Regions from separate parts of the Anoxybacillus sp. UARK-01 genome, predicted to be linked through region 2. Evidence: riboswitches for the same ligand, from Rfam matches in the RefSeq annotation. Region 2 holds a riboswitch; each other region holds the start of a gene.
What was found. A riboswitch is a leader RNA that binds a small molecule or an ion and turns the genes downstream of it on or off. The one in region 2 is predicted to bind S-adenosylmethionine.

Region 1 (6,874 bases), on a different contig from region 2:
TTCACTTTTGACAGCTGGATTTCGGCCATAAGAGAGCATGGATTTTCATCGGCTTCGGCGAGGATGACTCCCCATGGATCAATGACAAGTGAATGGCCGGCAAATTGATTGTTCGGATCTTTTCCAGCACGATTGCAGGCGATTACATAGCATTGATTTTCAATCGCGCGCGCTTGCAAAAGGGTTCGCCAATGTTCAAGGCGGGGCTGTGGCCATTCGGCGACCACAAACAATAACTCTGCGCCTTGGATTGTATGGGCGCGAATCCATTCAGGGAAGCGAATGTCATAGCAAATGACTCCCGCGCACAACGTTTGCTCCAAGGTAAATAAGCCGCTCGATTCACCGGATTGTAAATACAAATGCTCATCCATGAGCTGAAAGAGATGGAGTTTGCTGTATTCTCCTACAATGTCGCCGTCTCGATTGACAATGTACATGGTATTGGTGATGCCGGCAGCGGTTTTTTTGGCAATGGAGCCAGCAACAATACAGACGTTGTGCAGGCGTGCGAGCTTGCTAATAAACGATTTGGTATCAGCGCCATTCTCATCAGCAATGTCGTCAAGGCGTGCGAGATCGTATCCGGTTGTCCATAGTTCAGGAAGGACGATGACGTCAACAGAGCTTTGACAAACTTTTTCGATCTCTTGTTGAACGCGGCGTTTATTTTCCGCAGGATTTCCGAAAGCAATATCGAGCTGAAGACAAGCAATTTTTAATGTCATAATCATTCACCCCAAAAAAATGTCTTTACAATTTAATTTTTACGATATATGATGTTTGACTAGAATTTCAAGAATTTTTTGAGTAGGTGAAGCAATTGAAATCATTTGTCCAATCCGAGTTGTTGCAAAGTCTTCCGAAGCAGTTTTTTGCTTCGCTTGTCGACAAAGTAGGAAAAGTGGTGGCTCAAGGACATGATGTAATTAATCTTGGTCAAGGAAATCCTGATCAACCGACGCCTCCGCATATCGTAGAAGCGCTGCAAAAAGCGGCGGCTAATCCAAAATACCATAAGTATTCTCCGTTTCGTGGCTATTCGTTTTTAAAAGAGGCGGTGGCTGCTTTCTATCAGCGCGAATATGGCGTTACGGTTGATCCTGAGAGAGAGGTAGCTGTCTTATTCGGTGGAAAGGCAGGGCTTGTGGAAATTCCGCAGTGCTTATTAAATCCGGGCGATGTTGTGCTTGTGCCGGATCCCGGATACCCTGATTATTGGTCGGGAGTGGCATTAGCGCGTGCAAAAATGGAAATGATGCCGCTTTATAGCGAAAACGGCTTTTTGCCTGATTATCGTCAATTGGATGAAAAGGTGGTTGAGAAAGCCAAGCTGATGTTTTTAAATTATCCAAATAACCCGACGGGAGCTGTAGCGACAGACTCGTTTTTTCAAGAGACCGTTTCGTTTGCACAAAAGCATGGAATTTGCGTTGTCCATGACTTTGCTTATGGTGCGATTGGATTTGACGGGCAAAAACCGATCAGCTTTTTGCAGGCGGAAGGAGCCAAGGATGTCGGTATTGAAATTTATACATTTTCCAAAACGTATAATATGGCTGGCTGGCGCGTAGGTTTTGCGATTGGCAATGAAAGTGTGATTGCTGCGATCAATCTTTTGCAAGACCATTTATATGTCAGCTTGTTTGGTGCGATTCAGGAAGCGGCAGCGGTTGCGCTGCTTGAGTCACAGCAATGCGTGACGGAGTTGGTAGCGTTGTATGAATCACGGCGCAATGCGTTCATTGGAGCTTTACAGGAAATTGGTTGGAACGTAAGTGCTCCAGCCGGCTCCTTTTTTGCTTGGCTGCCGGTACCAAAGGGCTGGACTTCGGAGCGCTTTGCTGATTTATTGCTTGAGCAAGCGCATGTTGTGGTGGCGCCTGGGATTGGATTTGGCGAGCACGGGGAAGGATATGTGCGCGTCGGGCTGTTGACAAGCGAAGAACGCTTGACAGAAGCGGCACGGCGCATCGCTAAGCTCAATCTTTTTCAGCAAGCGGTAAAAAAATAATTGACAATCTGCATGATCCCTGTCATAATTCGAATTAAATTTGCAAAATGAAAATTTCAAAAAAATGAATAGAAGCTGTCATTCTTATCAAGAGCAGGTGGAGGGACGAGCCCAATGAAGCCCGGCAACCGACTTAACCAACGTTAAGCACGGTGCTAATTCTTGCAGCATTACGCTGAGAGATAAGAAGAGTTGAAACCAAAGCCTCTTCTTATGGAAGAGGTTTTTTTATTGGAATTGGAGGGATGAGAATGAGCCAAGTCATCGCCACGTATCTGCTTTATGATGAGGCTGATTTGGAGAAAAAGGCGGAGAAAATCGCGCTTGGCTTAACGATCGGTTCATGGACCGAATTGCCGTTTTTGGAAAAAGAACAACTGCGTAAACATAAAGGAACGGTTGTGCATGTGCAACCGCTTGAAGAAAGCGAACGTGCCAATCAATATTTCGGAAAACGCTTGAAGCGGGGAATGGTCAAGATCGCTTACCCAAGCGCCAACTTCAGCGTCGATTTGCCCGCTGTTTTGACGACGGTGTTTGGGAAATTGTCATTAGATGGCACGATTAAGCTGATAGATTTAGAGTTTTCTGATGATCTAAAGAAAGCATTTCCTGGTCCTCGCTTTGGCATTAAGGGAATTCGCGCAAAGCTGGATGTTTATGACCGCCCGCTGTTAATGAGCATTTTTAAAGGTGTGATCGGGCGCGATTTGTCCTATTTATCCGAGCAACTGAGACAGCAGGCGCTTGGAGGCGTAGATCTTGTCAAGGATGATGAAATTTTATTTGAAAATGAACAGGCGCCATTCGAAAAGCGAATTGCGGCAGGAAAAAAAGTCTTGCAGCACGTATATGAAGAGACAGGGCATAGAACGCTTTATGCGGTGAATCTTTCGGGAAAAACGTTTGAGTTAAAAGAGAAAGCGAAGCGAGCGGTGGAGCTTGGCGCTGATTTGCTGCTGTTCAACGTGTTCGCGTATGGACTGGACGTATTGCAAGGATTGCGGGAGGATGAGGAGATTTCCATTCCGATTATGGCGCATCCGGCGTTTAGCGGGGCGTTGACTCCGTCGGAATTTTACGGTGTAAGCCATCCTTTGTTGCTTGGCAAGCTCGTTCGCATGGCAGGGGCGGATTTTTCCTTGTTCCCGTCTCCATATGGAAACGTTGCTCTGGCCAAGGAAGACGCAAGTGGCATTGCCCATGAATTAACGAAGGAAGATGTATTTGTACAAACGTTTCCTGTTCCGTCTGCCGGCATTCATCCAGGACTGGTTCCGCTCCTTATCCGCGATTTTGGCATCGACAGCGTCATTAATGCAGGAGGCGGGGTGCATGGACATCCAGAGGGAGCGGCAGGAGGAGGAAAGGCATTTAGCGCCGCAATCGCGGCAGTATTAGCTGGAAAGCCTTTAAGTGAGGCGGCAAAAGAAAACCATTCATTGCAAAAAGCCATTGCTTTATGGGGCACTTAAGAGGTGAAAGTATGACGAAACCGATAATTTTTTGCGATTTCGATGGCACGATTACAAATAATGACAACATTATAGCGATTATGAAGCAATTTGCTCCGCCGCAATGGGAAAGCATCAAAGAGGATGTGCTCGCGCAGCGCTGCTCTGTTCAAGCTGGCGTCGGAGCGATGTTTTCGCTTCTTCCTTCCCGGCTAAAAGAAGAGATTACGAGTTTTATTTTAGGCACTGCCCAAATTCGCGATGGTTTTCGTGAATTTGTCTCCTTTACAAAGGAGCGAGGCATTCCGCTCTATGTCGTTAGCGGCGGAATCGATTTTTTCGTTTATCCGCTTTTAGAGGGACTTATTGAAAAAGACGCGATTTTTTGCAATGGTTCGGACTTTAGCGGGGAAACGATTCGCATTACATGGCCGTATGCGTGTGATGACCATTGCCGTAATGGCTGCGGCTGCTGCAAGCCGTCGTTGTTAAGAAAGCTAGCAACACCAGAGGCAACGAAGATCGTCATTGGTGATTCCGTGACAGATTTAGCGGTCGCCCAGCTTGCCGATCACGTGATTGCCCGTGATTTTCTGTTGCAAAAATGTGCGGAGCTGGACCTGACCCATACGCCGTTTACGACGTTCTTTGATGTCATTGAATCTTTGAAAAGGATGGAGGTGAGCGCATGAGCGATTTATTGAAGAAATGGGAAGAGCTTGCTGATGTCAAAGCAGAACTGGCTTCCCGCGATTGGTTTTTGGGAACAAGCGGGAATCTATCGATCAAGGTGGCTGATCAGCCGCTAACCTTTTTCGTTACGGCCAGCGGAAAAGATAAACGAAAACAAACAAATGATGATTTTCTTCTTGTCGACGCTTTGGGCAATCCGGCTGAGTCGACCCATTTAAAGCCATCGGCTGAAACCTTGCTGCATGTGGAAATTTATAATAAAACGAACGCTGGCTGCGTGCTTCATGTTCATACGATTGATAATAATGTCGTCTCTGAACTGTACGGGGATGATGGGGAAGTCATTTTTACCGGCCAAGAAATGATTAAAGCGTTTGGTCTTTGGGAGGAAGATGCGGTTTTCCGCATTCCGATTATTCGGAATCATGCGCACATTCCGACGCTTGCCTCTGAGTTTTCGCAGCACGTCTCGGCAGATAGCGGAGCGGTGCTGATTCGCAACCACGGTATTACCGTATGGGGAAAAAGCTCCTTTGAAGCGAAAAAGTTTTTAGAAGCGTGCGAGTTTTTGTTTAGCTATCATGTTAAGCTGCTTATGCTAAAAGGTCACAAAGTATTCACTTCATAGATTTTAAAATGATAATGGAGGGATGAAAAATGGCAGTTATTAAAATTAGAAACACAGGTGAATGGATCAAAGGTCATGAGAATGTAGGGAGCTTTCTAGAAAAGCAAGGCGTTCTGTATGAACATTGGGAGATTAGCAAGCTGCCAAATCACTTAAAAGAAAAGTTTGTTTTGAGTGACGAAGAAAAAGAGGAAATTTTAGGGGTTTTTAAAGATGATATTGAGGATTTAGCAACAAGAAGAGGCTATAAAGCGTGGGATGTTGTCGCTTTATCAGATGCGACTCCGAATTTAGAGGAGTTATTGAAGAAATTTGAACAAGTGCATATTCATACGGAGGATGAAGTGCGCGCCATCGTCGCGGGTCACGGCATTTTCATTATTAAAGGCGACGAACAAACAGGATATTTTGAAGTGCAGCTGGAAGCTGGCGATGTCATTTCCGTGCCAGAAGGAAATCCGCATTTCTTCACATTAATGGAAGACCGCCAAGTGGTAGCTGTTCGTTTGTTTATTGATCCATCTGGCTGGGTTGCCCATCCTTATGAGGAAAAAGAAGAAGCTGTTCAATAACCAACAAGCGCAGGAATCTTAAGCGATTCTTGCGCTTTTTGATGGATGTAATCGAATCTATTCGTCGAGCAGCTTTCTAGCACTGAAACGAATGGCAGAAGAACGTGCGAAATGGACGGTGTAGATCGGGGCGTTTCATTGACAAAGAGAGGATTTTTCGCTACAATGGCTTCGAATTCGACCGATAAAGGATTTGATGACAAGTGGCGGATAGAGAGGAAATTTTGCAATCATTAAAGCTATTTATTGTGCTGTCAAGAGCGTACCGTGCTGTTAATGATCAAGTAAATAAATCCATTCAGTCGTTCGGCGTGAACCCTACGGAGTTCGCTGTGTTGGAATTGCTATATCATAAGGGGGATCAGCCATTGCAGCAAATTGGCGGGAAAATTTTACTGGCAAGCGGCAGCATCACATATGTTGTCGATAAATTAGAGCAAAAAGGGCTGATTATGCGCAAAGCATGTGAAAAGGACCGCCGTGTAACTTATGCTTCGATTACGGATAAGGGAAAAGCTTTTATTGAAAAGGTATTTCCGGAGCATGAACAAACGATCCATGAAACACTTTCCGGATTAACGATTGAAGAGAAAGAACAGGTTATTGAGTTATTGAAAAAAATGGGATACGGTGCGAAACAGCAATAAGTACAGATGGTGAAAGCGCCAGCGGATCAAAGGTTCGCTGGCGCTTTTTTATAATGGGTGGCGGGCGCGCGTTCTTTTTTGATAAAGAGAGAGGAGAGACTATAGATAAAAGAAAGAGAGGGAGAACCCCCTCTCTTTTGGATCAAGCTGACAGTCTTTTTTTCGCGTTTTCTTCTTTTTCTGCTGCTTTTTTCACAAGCGGATAAAAAATGATGCCGCTTGCGAGCAACACAATGCCAAGCATGAAGGTTTTGATGTCAGATGTTCCCGCGATAATGACCCAGATGGAATAAATAGTGGCCAGTGCTGCAATGACTCCATCCGTGATTCGCTGCTTTGTATTGGTTTTATATGTCTCTCCTGTCCATGTGAGTTTGAGCTGAAAGACAGAAGCGATAAAGTAAGGAACAAGATAAGCGAGTGTCGCAATATAAATGACAAAATCAAAGGCAGCTGACATCGAATGAGAGATCGTTGAGAAAATGAAAATTTGCGCTAATCCATTTGATAAAATTAAAGCGAATTTCGGCATTCCTTTTTTGTTTTCTTTTAAGAAAGAAGGGATAAACAAACCTTGCTTCGCGGCTTGATACGGAACCTCCGCGCTTAGCAGCACCCAGCCGAGCGTCGAGCCAAGAAGGCTGATAAGGCCAAGTCCAGCTAAGATGTATGCGCCGCTTGGCCCTAAAATGGTTTGAATCGCATCCACTAAAGGCTTCTCTGAATGAATCAACTGTTTTTGCGGCAGCAAGCCCATTACAAGCACACTTATGCCAATGTAAATGATGAGAGCAATCAGCAAACCAAGAATGGTTGCCCGTTTGACATCTGTTTGCTTGCGTGCACGTGAAGCGAACACAATCGCA
Region 2 (8,467 bases):
CGATTTGCCATTGCATATGCAAGTCAAGCTGCTGCGTGTGCTGCAGGAAAAAGAAATGGAGCCGATCGGCTCGACAAAGACGGTAGCTGTCGATGTCCGCATCATTGCCGCTACCAATCGCCCATTAGAAAAAATGGTAGAGGAAAAACGATTTCGCGAAGATCTTTATTATCGAATTAATGTGATTCCATTTGTGATTCCGCCCCTGCGCGAACGGCCAGGGGATATCGAAATGCTCGCTTATCATTTTATGAAAAAAATCGCCAAGCGATCAGGGAAAAGAGTGAATGCAATCAGCGCAGAGGTCATGAAGCTGCTGCGACAGCATGTGTGGCCGGGGAATATTCGTGAATTAGAAAATGTCATGGAGGTGGCGGTTCATTTTGCCAATGGCGAAACGATTACAGTGGATGCCCTTCCGGAATATTTGAAAGCGAATTCATCTTATCAAATGAAAGGAAAAACACTAAAAGAACTGCTGGAGGAAACAGAAAAAGCAGCGATTCAACAAAGCCTGCAGCGCTGCGGCCGTGATAAACAAAAAGCCGCGAAAGAACTGGGCATCAGCAAATCAGCCATGTATGAAAAAATCAAAAAATACGGTTTATCATAATGTAAAGATTCCGCTTTTTCGGAAATCATTCCGGGAAAGCGGAATCTTTTCGTCATATTGGGATGTATGTCTTGTCCTTTTTAAGTAAGGTGCTGTTTAACTGCAAGCGCCATCGGCTCAGTCGCTCCGTCCCGCACTGCGGCGGCCATAGCCTCCTCGGCGGGCGCTTTGCGCTTTTCTAATTGCCGTGATTCAAATGCTGACGAAAAAGCTTCCAGAGGAACGGAATGGAAAGGACAGGAGGACCATTAAACGGTTTTCGTTTCATTCCTTTTTATTGGCATGTTTTTTGCAATAAAAAACAAGTGAACCACTCTAAAAAGGAGGGGAGAAAAGAAGGCGAGGTCAATTGGTGACGAGATGTCGATGGGGAAACGCATCGTTTTTACCTTTTTCTGCGTGAAGCTGTAAGCCGTTGACCGCTGTTGTGTTGGAGACAAACATAGGGGGTGCTGAGGAAATGTGGAGTATGATCGGTCTCATTGGGGGATTGGCTTTATTAATTTATTTGACCATGAGAGGGATGAATTTATTTATTGCCGCGCCGTTATGCGCCCTTTTGGTGGCGGTGCTGGGCGGATTGTCCCTTTTCCCGCAGCAGGTTGGCGAGGGGGAAGCCAGCTTTGTCGGAAATTATATGGCGGGATTTTCTAGTTTTATTCAATCGTGGTATTTAATGTTTTTACTTGGCGCCATTTTTGGAAAAGTCATGGAGGATAGCGGAGCGGCAGAAAGTGTAGCACAATGGATTGTCGCAAAGCTTGGCATGAAGCGGACGGTTTTGGCGGTTGTAATTGCCTGCGCCGTACTGACATACGGCGGTGTCAGCCTGTTTGTCGTAGCGTTTTCCGTTTATCCGATGGCTGTCAGTTTATTTAAACAAGCGAATTTGCCGCGGCGTTTTATTCCGGGGGCATTAGCGTTTGGGTCCGTGACGTTTTCGATGACATCAGCTGGTTCGCCGGAAATTCAAAACTGGATTCCCATTGAGTATTTAAAAACATCGCCGTATGCAGGTTGGGAAGTTAGCATCATTGTCTCCATTTTCATGGCGATTTTCGGGTATTGGTGGTTAAAGCGCATGGTGATGAAAGCGGTTGCAAAAGGAGAGAAATTTGTAGCAAAAGAGGGAGATCCACTGGACGGTACAAGGGAATTGCCGCCTCCTATTTTGGGGTTTATTCCGCTTCTTGTCGTGTTGGTGATTGCTTTTGTTTTCCATCATTCGTTGCAGCAATCGGCATTAATTGTGGCGCTTCTTGGCGGAGTCATTGCGGTATATGCTCTCAATCGCCGCTATTTCCAAAACTTTAGCGGGGCTGTTTCTGAGGGAACTTTAGGCGCATTGATCGCGCTTGGAAATACGGCGGCCGTCGTCGGGTTTGGCGGTGTGGCGAAAGCCGTTCCAGCGTTTACGGATGCCGTGCACGCGATTACCAGTATTCCAGGCAGTCCATTAATTGGCAGCGCTATCGCTGTCAGTGTCATCGCTGGCCTAACCGGCTCGTCATCAGGAGGTCAGGCTATTGCTCTTCCGTTGCTCGCTCCGCATTATTTGGATATGGGAGTCCATCCTGAAGCGCTGCATCGGGTGGTCGCGATTTCGTCAGGAGCTTTGGATTCTTTGCCGCATAATGGCTATGTCGTGACAACGATTCGAGCGATTTGCGGTGAAACGCACCGCGAGGCATATGGCGCGGTTGGGGCTTTAACGGTTATTGTACCTGCGCTTGGGACGATTCTTGCGATTATTCTTTTCTCATTAGGACTAGGGATATGAACGAGGAGGAATGAAAAATGGTAGACGATCAAGTATTGTTCATAACAGGAGCGGCGCAAGGAATCGGCTTTGAAATCGCCAAATGCTTTGCTGAGCATGGCACGAAAGTCGTTCTTAGTGATATCAATGAAAGGGCTGTCCAAAAAGCAGCCGAATCGTTATGTGCACAAGGCTGGGATGCATGGGGACTGAAGTGTGATGTAACAAAAGAAGAGGAAATCAAACAAATGGTGGCTCAAACCGTTGCTCGTTATGGCCGGATTGACATTTTAGTGAATAACGCTGGGCTGCAGCATGTGGCGCCGATTGAAGAATTTCCTTCCGAATCGTTTGAGAAACTGATTCTCGTCATGCTTATCGCGCCGTTTTTTGCGATAAAGCATGTATTCCCCATCATGAAGCAGCAGCGTTATGGCCGGATTATCAATATGGCCTCGATTAACGGTTTGGTCGGCTTTGCCGGCAAAGCGGCGTATAATAGCGCGAAACATGGGGTCATTGGCCTAACCAAAGTAGCTGCTCTAGAAGGAGCCGCTCATGGTATTACAGTGAACGCTTTATGCCCGGGATATGTCGATACGCCGCTTGTACGCAACCAGCTGGCCGATTTGGCCGCAACACGCCGCGTGCCGCTTGAGCATGTATTAGAGGAAGTCATTTATCCGCTTGTGCCGCAGCAGCGCCTGCTGTCAACGAAAGAAGTGGCCGATTATGCGCTCTTTTTAGCAAGCGAAAAAGCAAAGGGAATTACCGGGCAGGCCGTTGTGATCGATGGAGGATATACCGCGCAGTAAAAAAAAGCTTGCAAATTATCAGAAAATCATGTAAATTGATAGAAAATCAGAAAATTCCATATCGTCGTTCATTCTTATCAAGAGAAGCGGAGGGAACTGGCCCAGTGAAGCTTCAGCAACCAGCCGATATCGGTCAGGTGCTAAATCCAGCGAATTGGTTTCAATTCGAAAGATAAGAAGAAGCGCTTTTGTTGATCTGTAAAAGTCTTCTTCTTAAAGAAGGCTTTTTTTATTGGAGGAAAGGAAGGAGAAAAAAGGATGGAAAAAGTAGAAACCTTACTGGCGCAGATTGGCAACAGAAGCGAGAAGCTGACAGGAACCGTCAATCCGCCTGTCTATTTTTCCACCGCTTATCGCCATGAGGGAATTGGCCAATCAACAGGATTTGATTACATCCGTACCGGAAACCCGACGCGCAAAATTGTAGAAGAAGCCATTGCTAAGCTTGAAGGAGGAGATCAAGGGTATGCATTCAGTTCGGGAATGGCGGCGATTCAGACGGTGCTTTCCCTGTTTGAAAGCGGTGATGAATTTTTAGTGTCTGCCGATTTATATGGAGGAACGTATCGGCTATTTGAAAGAGGCTGGAGAAAGTACGGCTTAGCGTTTCATTATGTTGACTTTCGCGACATACAATTAGTGGAGAAATCGATTTCGAAAAACACAAAGGCGATTTTTTTAGAAACGCCGACAAACCCGCTTATGCAGGAGACAGACATCGACGAGGTGGCGAAACTGGCCAAACGCCACGGGCTGCTTTTGATTGTGGATAATACGTTTTATACGCCTGTGATCCAGCAGCCGATTCGCCACGGAGCGGATCTCGTCATCCATAGCGCAACAAAATATTTAGGAGGCCATAATGATGTGCTCGCTGGTCTCGTCGTCGCAAAGGGTGAGCCTCTTTGTCAACGGCTGGCCGAGTATCACAACGCAATCGGCGCGGTCCTGTCGCCATTTGATGCATGGCTGTTGATTCGCGGCATGAAAACACTGGCGCTGCGAATGAGGCAGCATGAAGAAAATGCGCGGAGAATCAGCGAATTTTTGGCATCACACGAAGCGGTCACGGATGTGCTGTATCCAGGAAGAGGAGGCATGCTGTCCTTTCGCCTGCGTGAAGAGCGGTGGGTCAACCGCTTTTTGCAAAGCTTAAATGTCATTACATTCGCTGAAAGCTTAGGAGGAGTTGAAAGCTTTATTACATACCCGGCGACGCAAACACATGCCGATATCCCTGAAGAGATTCGGATTGCCAATGGGGTATGCAACCGCTTATTGCGCTTTTCTGTAGGCATTGAGCATGTGGAGGATTTAATCGCTGATTTGTCGCAGGCCTTGGAAAATATGAAAGAGGTGTAGCGCAATGGAAAAATCATTTTCATTTCAAACCAACTTATTGCATAACAAATGGAAAGTGGATGAGCAGACAGGAGCGGTCAGCGTGCCCATTCAGCACGCTTCGACGTTCCATCAAGCGGATTTTGATGTGTTTGGAAAGTATGATTATAGCCGATCTGGAAATCCGACGCGCGAGGCGCTTGAAGAGACGATAGCGGAGCTGGAAGGAGGAATCCGCGGCTTTGCCTTCTCTTCGGGAATGGCGGCGATTTCGACCGCGTTTTTGCTGCTTTCCAAAGGGGATCATGTGCTCGTGACCGAAGATGTATACGGCGGAACGTACCGAATGATTACCGAGGTATTAAGCCGTTTTGGCATCGAGTACACGTTTGTCGATATGACGGATTTGCATGCAGTCGCTTCCCGCATCCGGCCAAATACAAAAGTGATTTATGTAGAAACCCCTTCCAACCCGCTATTAAAAATTACGGATATTTGCGGCATTGTGAAGCTGGCAAAAGCGAACGGTTGTTTAACCTTTTTAGACAATACGTTTATGACTCCGGCATTGCAGCGGCCGCTTGAGCTCGGCGTCGATGTTGTGTTGCATAGCGCGACAAAATTTTTATCAGGACATAGCGATGTGGTGGCCGGGTTAGCGGTTGTCAAAGATCGCGGGCTGGCTGAGCGGCTGTATAAGCTGCAAAATGCCTTTGGCGCCATATTGGGAGTGCAAGATGCTTGGCTCGTTCTGCGCGGCTTAAAAACCCTTCACGTCCGTTTACAGCAATCAAGTCAATCGGCGCTGAAAATCGCTTCGTTTTTAGCGAAGCACCCAAAGGTAGAGGAAGTGTATTATCCAGGACTTTCTTATCATCCGGGACATTCGGTACAACGGTACCAAGCAGAGGGATTTGGCGCGGTGCTTTCGTTTCGCTTAGCAGATGAAGCGGCCGTCCGTACGTTTGTCAAGCATGTCCAAATTCCGGTGTTTGCCGTCAGCTTAGGAGCGGTCGAATCGATCTTATCGTATCCGGCTAAAATGTCGCATGCGGCGATGCCAAAAGAGGAAAGAGAACGAAGAGGAATTACAGATGGCTTGCTGCGCTTAAGTGTCGGATTGGAGGCCGCAGAAGACTTGATTGCCGACTTTGAACGAGGATTGTCCTATGTCAGCGCGAAAGAAAGCTTGGCTCCATCATTCTAAAAGCCAACGTCCGCTTTTTCTTAGGATAAGAGCATGCGAGAAGGTAGCCTCTTTCAATTGAATATGGACCACCGCCTGTGGAAAATAGACCTTTCTAAACATGTGCTGTTGCATGAAGGAAGGTCTATTTTTTATTATTCGGCAGACGACCCATCGTTGTCACGACCGGAGACAAGCGCAGATGACGATTGTTATAAAATTTACTTATGGTATTTATTGAAAATTATTATTTCACTTATGAAAGAAACCGGGATATGCTGAAGAGGACCATTGGTCAGCGATCTGGACGATCCATTATAAAAAGAGGTGAAGCATCAATGAAAAACGACATCATGGCTGTTTTCAAGCAACCGTCTTCGGATCGCCGTTTGGCTTGGAGATGGATAGGAGGAGTTGCCTTTTCTTTTTTGTTTGCGGTGCTCGGCTTTGCGTTCGCATCCATTCCTGGCTTGGAGCATTTAGGGCCGCTCGCCTGTGCGATTGTGCTGGCCGTTATGTATCGTCACTTTTTTGGCTATCCGGAAGCGCTTCGGTCTGGAATTCAATTTGCCGCCAAACACTTATTAAGGATGGCGATCATTTTGTTTGGCTTCAAGCTGAATATGGCTGTTGTCATTCATCAAGGTTTAGGGCTTCTTCTTCGCGATGCGGCCGTCATCGTTTTTTCCATTTGGATGATGATGTCACTCGGCAAAATCGTCAAAGCGAACGCTTCTTTATCGCTGTTGCTTGGAATTGGAACAGGGGTGTGCGGGGCCGCTGCGATTGCCGCTGTGGCTCCGATTGTAGAGGCGAAGGAAGAAGATACGGCGATATCGGTAGGAATCATTGTGCTGGTTGGGACGGTTTTTTCATTGGCTTATACATTCATTCAGCCATTTCTGCCCGTTTCTCATAAGCATTACGGAATTTGGTGCGGAATCAGCTTGCACGAAATGGCGCATGTGGCGCTAGCCGGTGCGGCGGCCGGACAGGATGCATTAGCTTTTGCATTGCTGGCGAAGCTGGGGAGGGTTCTATTGCTTCTACCGCTCAGCTTGTTATGTATGTATTGGATGAAGCGAAAAAAGAAGAACGCTGACACGAAGGAAAAGAAAATCGAATTTCCTTGGTTTTTACTCGGTTTTATGCTGTTGAGCTTATTTGGCAGCGTCGTTTCTATCCCGAAGCCGCTTTTGAACAGCCTCTCTTCTTTGACTTCTTTTATGCTGACAGCGGCGATGGTAGGCCTCGGCTTAAATGTCAGCCTTCGCGATCTGCGGACAAAAGCGTTGCGCCCGTTGGCTGCAATATGTATCACATCGATTTTGCTATCCTTCCTCTCTTTTTTTGTCGTTTAGCCCATATATAGTTGAGAGGATGGAGCTTATAGCGGAGCGGATTGGCAAGCAGCCGCTCCATATTTTTTCGTTCGAAGGAATGGGCGGGATGTCCTTCTATGATCACCCGCCCAAAAAGCTTTTGGTTGCGCCCTGCTCCCGCAAAATATCGATAAACACTTCCATCGCTTTTGTGTAAAACGGCGTCTTTTGCGTAATAAAGGAGAATTGGCGCACAAAAGGTGCATCATCTATATGGATTTGCCGCAAAGAACCAAGCGCCAATTCCTTTCTCACCGTCCATTGTGAAAGAAAGGTAATTCCCAACCCTGCTTCTACCGCTTCTTTGATTAACTGGGTACTGCCAAACTCCATGAGCTGGCGTGGATAACAGTGGGATTTTGCAAATAGCTGATCGGTTGCTTTGCGCGTGCCTGATCCTTTTTCGCGAATGATCCATGTCTCGCGGCAAAGCTCCTCCATTGTCGCCGTTTGCTTTTGAGCGCACGGATGATGGGCGGAGGCGATGATGAACATTTCGTCCTCGGCAAATGGCTCGATATAGACATCTTTCGGTTCAATCTCCATTTCGATAATGCCGATATCTAATTGATGATTGCTTACTAATTCCGTGATTTCATGAGAATTGCCAATAGTGATGGTCGGTTGAATGTCCGGATATTGTGCACGCAATTGTGCTATCAGATGGGGAAGAATATATTCGCCGTAAGTGTAGCTGGCACCGATCGCGAGCGTGCCGCTCGCCCGGTTCATTAAGTCATCAAGCAAATGGTTCATGCGGGTATAAAGCCCCAATATTTCTTTAGCATGATGATAGACAATCTGTCCCGCTTTATTCAGCTTTACATACTTATTATTTCGTTCAATCAGCTTTGTTCCTGTGAGGCGCTCTAATGCCTGAATGTGCTGGCTTACTGCTGGCTGTGTCATGTGCAGCTCCTCCGCAGCGCGAGTGAAATTTTGTTTTTCAGCGACTTTGACAAACACCTGCAATAATGGATCCACTTGAGTTCCTCCTGTCCGTATCCCGCTTTATGCTTCATCTTATCATGATTTGGCTTGTTTATCATCCGCTCACTTCCCCTAGAAAGTTCACCACTAGAAATCCTCCTTAATATGCTATACATGGAGAAAATCCGTTTTTGTCCTTCATGCCTATAATTTCCTCCTTAGCTGATGAATCGATGTCATCACCCGCAAAAAGAAGATAAAAAAAGCGGTTGTTTCACGAAAAGGGAGACTGTCGATAAAGCTGGTTGGAATATACATTTACAAAGAAACGAATAGAAAAGCGGATCGGTCAAGGCTGTCGCTATAAGGAGTGTTGCTATGACGAAGGTGTTGTATTTGGGATGGGTAGGCTTTCGAAATTTAGGAGACGAATTGTCATGG
Region 3 (8,467 bases), on a different contig from region 2:
AACTTGATAAATCGCCACCCCATTGTGGCATTGGTAAGCTATAAAAAATATCTAACGCTTTTAAGCGAAATTCCAGCATCCATTGCGGCTCATTTTTCATTCGCGAAATTTCTTCTACAATCTCTTTCGTCAATCCGCGTTTCGCACGAAACACCGAAACATCCTTATCGACGAAGCCATATTTATATTCGCCGATTTCTGGCATTTTTTTCGCCATTATGATTCGCCTCCTTTTTTACAAGCCTTTCATTGCTGTGAGCGTAAGCCTTTCTCCATCGCCTTCCATGCAAGCGTCGCACATTTAATGCGAGCAGGAAATTTAGAAACGCCCTGAAGCGCTTCAATATCTCCTAAATCAAGCGATTCATCGTATTCCTTTCCCTGCATCATATCAGAGAAGACATGGGCTAACTCTAGTGCTTCTTCGATCGTTTTTCCCTTAATTGCTTGCGTCATCATCGAAGCAGACGACATCGAAATCGAACAGCCTTCCCCTTCAAATTTCGCATCCATCACCTTTCCGTCTTCTACCTTCATCGTTAAATGGACACGATCGCCGCATGTCGGATTGTTCATATTAATATCAATATTTTCGCCCTCAAGCACGCCGCGGTTTCTCGGATTTTTGTAATGATCCATGATGACTTGGCGATACAATGTATCTAAAGGGTTATTAAAAGACATGGCTGAAATACTCCTTCGTTTTCTTTAATGCCGCTACTAACCGATCAATGTCTTCCTCGGTATTATATAAATAAAAGCTTGCTCGCGCAGTCGCGGAAACATGGAGCCATTTCATTAAAGGCTGCGCGCAATGATGTCCGGCACGGACGGCAATTCCTTCCGCATCAAGCACCGTGGCCACATCATGAGGATGAACATTGTCGATATTGAATGTGACAAGACCTGCACGTTCCTTTGGTCCATAGATCGTCAAGCCTCCAATAGCGGAAAGCTGCTCTAGCGCGTATTGCGCCAATTGGTGTTCATAAGCCATGATATTTTCTAAACCGATTTGCTCAAGAAAATCAATAGCGGCTCCTAGCCCAATCGCACCAGCAATAATCGGCGTTCCCCCTTCGAATTTCCACGGGAGTTCCTTCCATGTCGATTCATACAAACCGACAAAGTCAATCATTTCTCCGCCGAACTCAACGGGTTCCATTTGCTCCAAAAGCGAACGTTTACCATATAATACGCCAATGCCTGTCGGACCGCACATCTTATGCCCAGAAAATGCAAGAAAATCACAATCCAAATCTTGCACATCGACTTTCATATGCGGTGCGCTTTGTGCAGCATCCACAACCATGACAGCACCATTTTGATGAGCAATTTGCGCAATTTGCTTAATTGGATTTATCGCACCTAAAACGTTCGATACTTGCATAACAGAAACAATTTTTGTATTCGGCGTCACCGTTTTTTCAACATCTTCTAGACTGATGGATCCGTCTTCTTGAAGCGGAATATATTTCAACGTAGCGCCTGTATATTTAGCCACCTGCTGCCAAGGAATGATATTGCTATGATGTTCCATATACGTGATGACAATTTCGTCTCCTTCGCGCAGATTGGCGCGTCCGTAACTCGCCGCCACGGTATTTAATGCGGTCGTCGTCCCGCGTGTAAATATAATTTCCTGTGTTGATTTTGCATTAATAAATTTGCGTACTTTTTCACGCGCTCCTTCATACGCATCCGTCGCTTTCGTTCCAAGCGTGTGCACGCCGCGATGAACGTTTGAGTTATATCCGCGATAATATTGATTAAGCGCTTCAATTACCGGAAGAGGCTTCTGAGAAGTAGCTGCGCTGTCAAGATACACTAATGGCTTCCCATTAACTTCTTGGTCTAAAATTGGAAACAGCTGACGAACCTCTTTTACGTTCATTATTTAACTTTCCTTTCAATGATTTCAATAAGTTGCTTTTTCACGTTCTCCAGCGGGATTTCTTTGACAACAGGTGCTAAGAATCCATGAATAATTAAACGCTCTGCCTCCACCTTTGGAATACCTCGGCTCATTAAATAATAAAGCTGAATGGGATCCACCCGTCCAACAGAAGCAGCATGGCCCGCTATTACATCATCTTCATCAATTAAAAGGATCGGATTGGCGTCGCCGCGCGCTTTGTCGCTGAGCATAAGCACACGCGATTCTTGCTCAGCATTTGATTTCGCAGCACCGTGCTCAATTTTGCCAATACCATTAAAAATGGAAGTCGCGCTATCCTTCATGACGCCGTGCTTTAAAATGCGGCCTTCTGTATTCTTGCCGTAATGCACAACGCTTGTCGTGAAGTTTTGCGTTTGCTCGCCGCGTCCAACCACCACGGTTTTTGTGTCGCCATAAGAACCGTCGCCGATTAATCGCGTAATATTTTCAGAAACGGTATTTCCATCATTCATCAATCCTAATGCCCACTCAATGCGGCCATTGCGTCCTGCGATCCCGCGGCGATTGACATATGTGGTCGTTCCCTTTGCCAAATGGTCAACCGCTGCAAAAATCACTTGAGCATTTTCATGGGCAAATACTTCAGCGACAATATTAACCACTGCATTCGCATTTTCATGGATGGAAACATAGTTTTCAACATAGGCAAGTTTACTATTCGCTTCCGCTACGACAATCACGTGATTAAACAGTGCCGCATCCTGTGTTTCATGAATATAAACAGCTTGAAGCGGGGTATTGATTTCCACATTTTTAGGAACATATACAAAAACGCCGCCATTGAGAAGCGCTGCATGAAGAGCCGTCAAGCGGTGCTCATCGATTTTGACTCCATCCTGCATAAAATATTTTTTCACAAGCTCTCCATGTTCACGCACAGCCGTGAAAATATCCGTAAAAATAACTCCTTGCTTCTTTAAGTCATCCGATAATGAAACATATGCTGGTGTCTGGTCGCGTTGAATGTATAAATTTTTTGCTTCTTCGCCTGCATCAACAAGTGTTTTTACTGATTCCGGAAGTTCTTCTAGAGATGCAAACGGCGCACTTTGTACAAAATGTTGTGTGATCTCGGTAAAATTCCATTTATCAATCTTTGTTTTATCTGGCTTTGGCAATGACAACTCTTCTGCTTTGGCAAGAGCTTGTAAGCGAAGATCTAAAAGCCAGCTTGGTTCTCCGCGCCCTTCAGAAAAAGTGCGCACATACTGTTGATCGAATGGTAGTTTCGTTTCGATTGCCATAAATAATCCTCCTAACGCTTACGCTTCTTGCTCAATCATTTCATCTTCAATGCCCAATTCTTTTTTGATCCAGTCATATCCTTCAGCTTCTAAGCGCTGCGCTAATTCTGGACCGCCGGATTTCACAATGCGTCCTTGCATCATCACATGCACATAATCTGGCGTAATGTAATTAAGCAATCGTTGATAGTGAGTGATAATTAAACAGCCAAAATCGCTGCTGCGCATTTCATTAACACCTTTTGAAACGATTTTTAAAGCATCAATATCAAGACCCGAGTCGATCTCGTCTAAAATCGCAATTTTCGGCTCTAGCATCATAAGCTGAAGAATTTCATTGCGTTTTTTCTCTCCACCGGAAAATCCTTCATTTAAGTAACGATGAGCCATATCAGAGTTCATTTCAAGGAACTCCATTTTTTCATCTAATTTGCGAATGAACTTCATTAACGAAATTTCGTTCCCTTCTCCAAGACGAGCATTAATGGCAGAACGAAGGAAATCGGCATTCGTCACACCGCTAATCTCGCTTGGATATTGCATAGCTAAAAATAAACCGGCGCGCGCGCGCTCATCTACTTCCATTTCAAGAACGTCTTGTCCATCTAGTGTAATGCTTCCTTTTGTTACTTCATATTTTGGATGGCCCATAATTGCGGAAGATAGCGTTGATTTTCCCGTTCCGTTCGGCCCCATAATGGCATGAATTTCTCCGCCTTTTACCTCCAAATTTACACCCTTTAAAATTTCTTTCCCCTCCACTGATACGTGAAGATCTTTGATTGTCAATACCGCCATAAAAATACCTCCAATTTTCTAAAAGAAGTTTGTGTATCTCATCGTTATTGTGATTCTCATTTTATTCTCATTACAATCTTATAACAAATGAAAGGTATTAGCAACCATTTAACTCCATTAGTATACTTTTTAAATAAAAAAGTTTAATAAGTAAACATATCAAAAAAGCCTCCTATTCTGGAGGCTTTTGCACTAATGTTTTGTCGTCAATTCGGCAATGCATTCTTGAACAAGCGTCACCGCTTGGCTCATCGCTGCGCCTCCCGCAAACGCTACCGCAACGCTGCAAGCTTCCAAGATTTCCTGTTCTGTCGCCCCTTGATCGATACAGCCTTTCGTATGATAAATCGTACAATATTCATCTTGTGTAGCTAGGCTAATCCCGAGAGCGATCAATTGCTTTTCTTTTTGCGACAAAGCTCCCTTCTGAAAGCATGCTTTAGTAAAGGCATTAAATTTCTCTGCCACTGCGGGGATTTTCTGTGTGAAGGCGCCCAATCCTTCTTTATAATGCTGCAATGCCGCTTCTGTTGAAGAATGTGTTGGTTGATTCATCCTCAAGCTCCTTTCAAAATCATAAGAACTGCGGTTATATTATTGACTAAAATGGGAAGATCATATAACTGAATCGAAAAGAAAAATCGGCTTGAACGATCTGGAAGAAATGGTTGCATAATCATCAAGCCCCGTGGTTTCTCATGCTGATTACACCAAAAGTAAGAGAACATTAAAAAGCGGAAGCTCCGCTATGAAGCTTCCGCTTTCTTTATAGTATTACTCAGTTGCTGGAATGACAGCACCTTTGTATTCTTTTTTGATGAAATCTTGAATTTCTTTGGATTGAAGCACTTCGACAAGCGTTTTAATGTCTTTGCGATTCTCATCGCCTTTACGTACCGCAATAATATTCACATATGGATTGTTTTTTGGCGACTCGACAGCAATTGGATCTTTCGCAGGATCCAATCCGGCATCTAAAGCGTAGTTGGCGTTAATCACGACCGCATCGCCCTCATTGTTTTGGTAAACTTGTGGCAGCAAACCGGCATCAACATCGGTTTTAAATTTTAACTTCTTCGGATTTTCTACAATATCCTTAACCGTGGCTTTTGTTTTATCAATGCCGTCTTTTAATTTAATAAGTCCTTTCTCTTGAAGCATGGACAAAATACGCCCGTGATCAGCGACAGAGTTGCTCATAATAATGGTGGCTCCCTCTGGAAGCTCCTCAAGGCTTTTGTATTTTTTAGAATAAATTCCGATTGGTTCAATATGAATACCGCCAGCATTGACAAAATCATAGCCGTTTTCTTTCATTTGTGCCTCTAAGTAAGGAATGTGCTGGAAATAGTTAGCGTCGATTTCTTTATTCTCTAACGCCTTATTCGGCAAAATATAATCCTGGAATGTGACAATCTTTAAGTTGACGCCTTTTTCTTTAAGAATTGGCTTCGCTTTTTCTAAAATCTCAGCATGCGGCACATTCGATGCGCCTACTACTAATTCCTTTTTCTCTTGGTCTCCTTGTGCGCCGTCTTTGCCGCCGCATGCCGCCAACGCGAGCACAAGCACTACCGCTAATAATGCACCCCACCATTTTTTCATCTGTTTTTCCTCCTTTATATTGTTATCTCTTATCTATTTTGGAAGTGACAAAGTCACCGATAAGCTGAATGGCAAATACAATGATTAAAATGAGCACTGTAGCAACAAAGGTCACATCGTTATGACTGCGTTGGAACCCTTCTAAATAAGCAAGATTCCCAAGGCCACCAGCGCCCACTACTCCCGCCATCGCCGTATAGCCAACTAACGCAATAGCGGTTACGGTGATCCCTGAGACAAGAGCCGGCAGCGATTCAGGAATCAATACCTTCCAGATGATTGTCGCCGTTGTCGCTCCCATGGCTTTCGCCGCTTCAATCACACCTTTGTCAATTTCACGCAAAGCGATCTCCACCATGCGCGCATAAAATGGAGCAGCGCCAATAATCAACGCCGGCAAGGCCGCGTTTGCCCCAAGAATCGTACCGACTAGCATCTTTGTAAAAGGAATAAGCAGAATAATTAAAATAATAAATGGGATAGAACGAAAAATATTAACAAAAGCAGAAACGATTGTATGAATGGCTTTGTTTTCCCAAATATTATCTTTGGATGTTAAAAACAGCAACAATCCTAGAATGAGTCCAAATACAAATGTAAACGCCACGGCAACTCCTGTCATATACAGCGTTTCCGACGCTGCCGCCCAAATCGATTCCCACTGAACGTTAGGAAACATGCTACTCATTCGTCATCACCTCCACACCGACTTGTTGCTGACGAATGTAGTCAAGCGCTCTGGCTACTTCCTCATCCGTTCCACTCATATGAACAAACAGCACTCCATACGAGCCCTGATGGGTTTGTGAAATCTTCCCTTGCAAAATATTAATGGTTATTTCAAAATTTCGGATCAGTTCTGCGATGAGCGGCCGTTCAGTCGCATGGCCAGCAAAAGTAAGCTGGACAACTTTGCCGTTAGGATATTGGTTGAACAAATGAGCAATCGTCCCTTTCGTTTCTTCAGGTTCCGTAATCTGTTGAACAAACCGTTTCGTTATCATCTGTTGCGGATTTTGAAATACATCCAATACCTTTCCTTCTTCGACAATCTTTCCGTTTTCCATTACCGCCACACGATCACATATTTTACGGATTACATGCATTTCATGAGTAATTAATACAATAGTCAATCCGAGGCGCTGATTAATATCAACTAAAAGCTCAAGAATCGAATCTGTCGTTTGCGGATCCAAAGCAGAAGTCGCTTCGTCGCATAACAGCACCTTCGGGTTGTTCGCGAGCGCCCGCGCAATACCGACACGCTGCTTTTGCCCCCCGCTGAGCTGCGATGGATAGGTATTTTCTCTTCCGTGCAGACCCACAAGATGAATGAGTTCATCCGCCCGCTTTAACCGCTGTTCCTTTGGAACTCCAGCAATCTCTAAGGGAAACGCAATATTGTCTCGGACCGTCCTTGACCAAAGCAAATTAAAATGCTGAAAAATCATTCCGATTTCTTGCCGCGCCTTGCGCAATTCTCTTCCTTTAATACTTGCGATGTCTTGACCGGCAACCATCACTCTTCCATTTGTAGGCTTTTCCAAGCCATTTAAAAGACGGATCAGCGAGCTTTTTCCAGCACCGCTATATCCAATAATGCCAAAAATCTCCCCTTCTTTAATGTGCAAATTTACATCATTGACAGCTGTTACCGCTCCCTGGCTTGACGAATATACTTTTGTTACATTTTCTAGCGTAATCAAACGCGATTCACCTTCCTTGTTCCAGCAACTAAAAAACCTTTCTGCTCAAGAGAACAGAAAGGTTTTAATATCTCCCATTTCTGTCTCTTATCTCTCAAAGCGAACGCTTTGTGTGAATTGGCACCATTTCAGTCGAATGCTGACGGTTGCCGGGTTTCATAGGGCACATCCCTCCACCTCTCTTGATAAGAGCAGCAACGCTCCTTTATTCAGTTAATGCTTTAATTCATCTAAGAATTATACAAATTACAAAAGTGATTCTATCATTCTATAAAGGAAGGTGTCAACAGAAAAATAATTCCTAATCATAGAATCAATACACAAGCGCCGATGATCCATTCAAAATGCTCTGGCTTAACACAACCTTTTCGGCATCTCCCTCGAGCAAAAGCGCCAGCGGGCCCATCTTGCCCACAAAGCGTTCGTTGTTTGACAAAGACATGCTGACAGTGGACAAGCAAAGGGTTTACAGATTATGACGGAAAAACGAGGAATCGGGCGGCGTTAATCGGTTTTTATTGGATCATCACCACGCCTGTTTTTAATATGTTCTAACCTCTCGTTGAAACTATTGTTTTATCAATATGAATGGACTTCATGACCGATTCAATTGTTGACGGCTATTTTCTACACCTCTGAATACAGCGAACGAATTCCTGTGGCAATGGCGATGGCTTGCTCTAAATCCTCAATTAAGTCTTCGACATTTTCGATGCCGACCGATAGACGAATCAAATCTTCCGTAACTCCCGAGGCCTGCAAATCTTCTGGGCTCAACTGCTGATGCGTGGTGCTGGCTGGATGAATAATTAAGCTTTTGGCGTCTCCTACATTGGCCAAGTGCGACCAAAGCTTCACGTTGTTAATGAGAGCCGCTCCCGCTTCTCTTCCTCCTTTAATGCCGAACACCACAACGGCTCCCGCTCCTTTCGGCAAATATTTTTCGGCCAAATTCTTGGCTGGATGCTTTTCGTGTCCAGGATACAGCACCCATTCTACTGCCGGATGGCGATCTAAATAGTCTACAATCCGACGCGTGTTAGCAATATGCTCTTTCATGCGTACATGAAGCGTCTCAAGCCCTAAATTAAATTGAAACGCATTAAATGGGCTAATCGCTGGTCCAAGATCCCGCAGCAATTGCACACGAGCCT

Region 1: linked by a shared signal. The riboswitch ahead of mtnW (2,3-diketo-5-methylthiopentyl-1-phosphate enolase) and the one ahead of B6A27_RS05765 (methionine biosynthesis PLP-dependent protein) in region 2 are both predicted to bind S-adenosylmethionine.
Region 3: linked by a shared signal. The riboswitch ahead of B6A27_RS17070 (methionine ABC transporter ATP-binding protein) and the one ahead of B6A27_RS05765 (methionine biosynthesis PLP-dependent protein) in region 2 are both predicted to bind S-adenosylmethionine.

Annotation. Positions count from the first base shown of each region.
Region 1 covers NZ_NASY01000057.1:25,555-32,428, forward strand. The annotation lists gene B6A27_RS17835 (carbon-nitrogen family hydrolase) at 1-728, opposite strand, end outside; gene B6A27_RS17840 (pyridoxal phosphate-dependent aminotransferase) at 824-2,014, shown strand; SAM riboswitch class I at 2,096-2,203, shown strand; gene mtnW (2,3-diketo-5-methylthiopentyl-1-phosphate enolase) at 2,266-3,489, shown strand; gene B6A27_RS17850 (2-hydroxy-3-keto-5-methylthiopentenyl-1-phosphate phosphatase) at 3,501-4,160, shown strand; gene B6A27_RS17855 (methylthioribulose 1-phosphate dehydratase) at 4,157-4,789, shown strand; gene B6A27_RS17860 (1,2-dihydroxy-3-keto-5-methylthiopentene dioxygenase) at 4,819-5,361, shown strand; gene B6A27_RS17865 (MarR family winged helix-turn-helix transcriptional regulator) at 5,565-6,008, shown strand; gene B6A27_RS17870 (amino acid permease) at 6,151-6,874, opposite strand, start outside.
Region 2 covers NZ_NASY01000031.1:256,499-264,965, forward strand. The annotation lists gene B6A27_RS05750 (sigma-54 interaction domain-containing protein) at 1-613, shown strand, start outside; gene B6A27_RS05755 (GntP family permease) at 1,074-2,393, shown strand; gene B6A27_RS05760 (3-hydroxybutyrate dehydrogenase) at 2,411-3,187, shown strand; SAM riboswitch class I at 3,259-3,366, shown strand; gene B6A27_RS05765 (methionine biosynthesis PLP-dependent protein) at 3,446-4,549, shown strand; gene metC (cystathionine beta-lyase) at 4,554-5,735, shown strand; gene B6A27_RS05775 (YeiH family protein) at 6,068-7,075, shown strand; gene B6A27_RS05780 (LysR family transcriptional regulator) at 7,178-8,080, opposite strand; gene B6A27_RS05785 (polysaccharide pyruvyl transferase family protein) at 8,405-8,467, shown strand, end outside.
Region 3 covers NZ_NASY01000055.1:14,625-23,091, forward strand. The annotation lists gene sufB (Fe-S cluster assembly protein SufB) at 1-217, opposite strand, end outside; gene sufU (Fe-S cluster assembly sulfur transfer protein SufU) at 247-684, opposite strand; gene B6A27_RS17040 (cysteine desulfurase) at 674-1,894, opposite strand; gene sufD (Fe-S cluster assembly protein SufD) at 1,894-3,204, opposite strand; gene sufC (Fe-S cluster assembly ATPase SufC) at 3,223-4,002, opposite strand; gene B6A27_RS17055 (carboxymuconolactone decarboxylase family protein) at 4,195-4,557, opposite strand; gene B6A27_RS17060 (MetQ/NlpA family ABC transporter substrate-binding protein) at 4,777-5,607, opposite strand; gene B6A27_RS17065 (methionine ABC transporter permease) at 5,630-6,295, opposite strand; gene B6A27_RS17070 (methionine ABC transporter ATP-binding protein) at 6,288-7,313, opposite strand; SAM riboswitch class I at 7,398-7,505, opposite strand; gene B6A27_RS17075 (O-acetylhomoserine aminocarboxypropyltransferase/cysteine synthase family protein) at 7,941-8,467, opposite strand, start outside.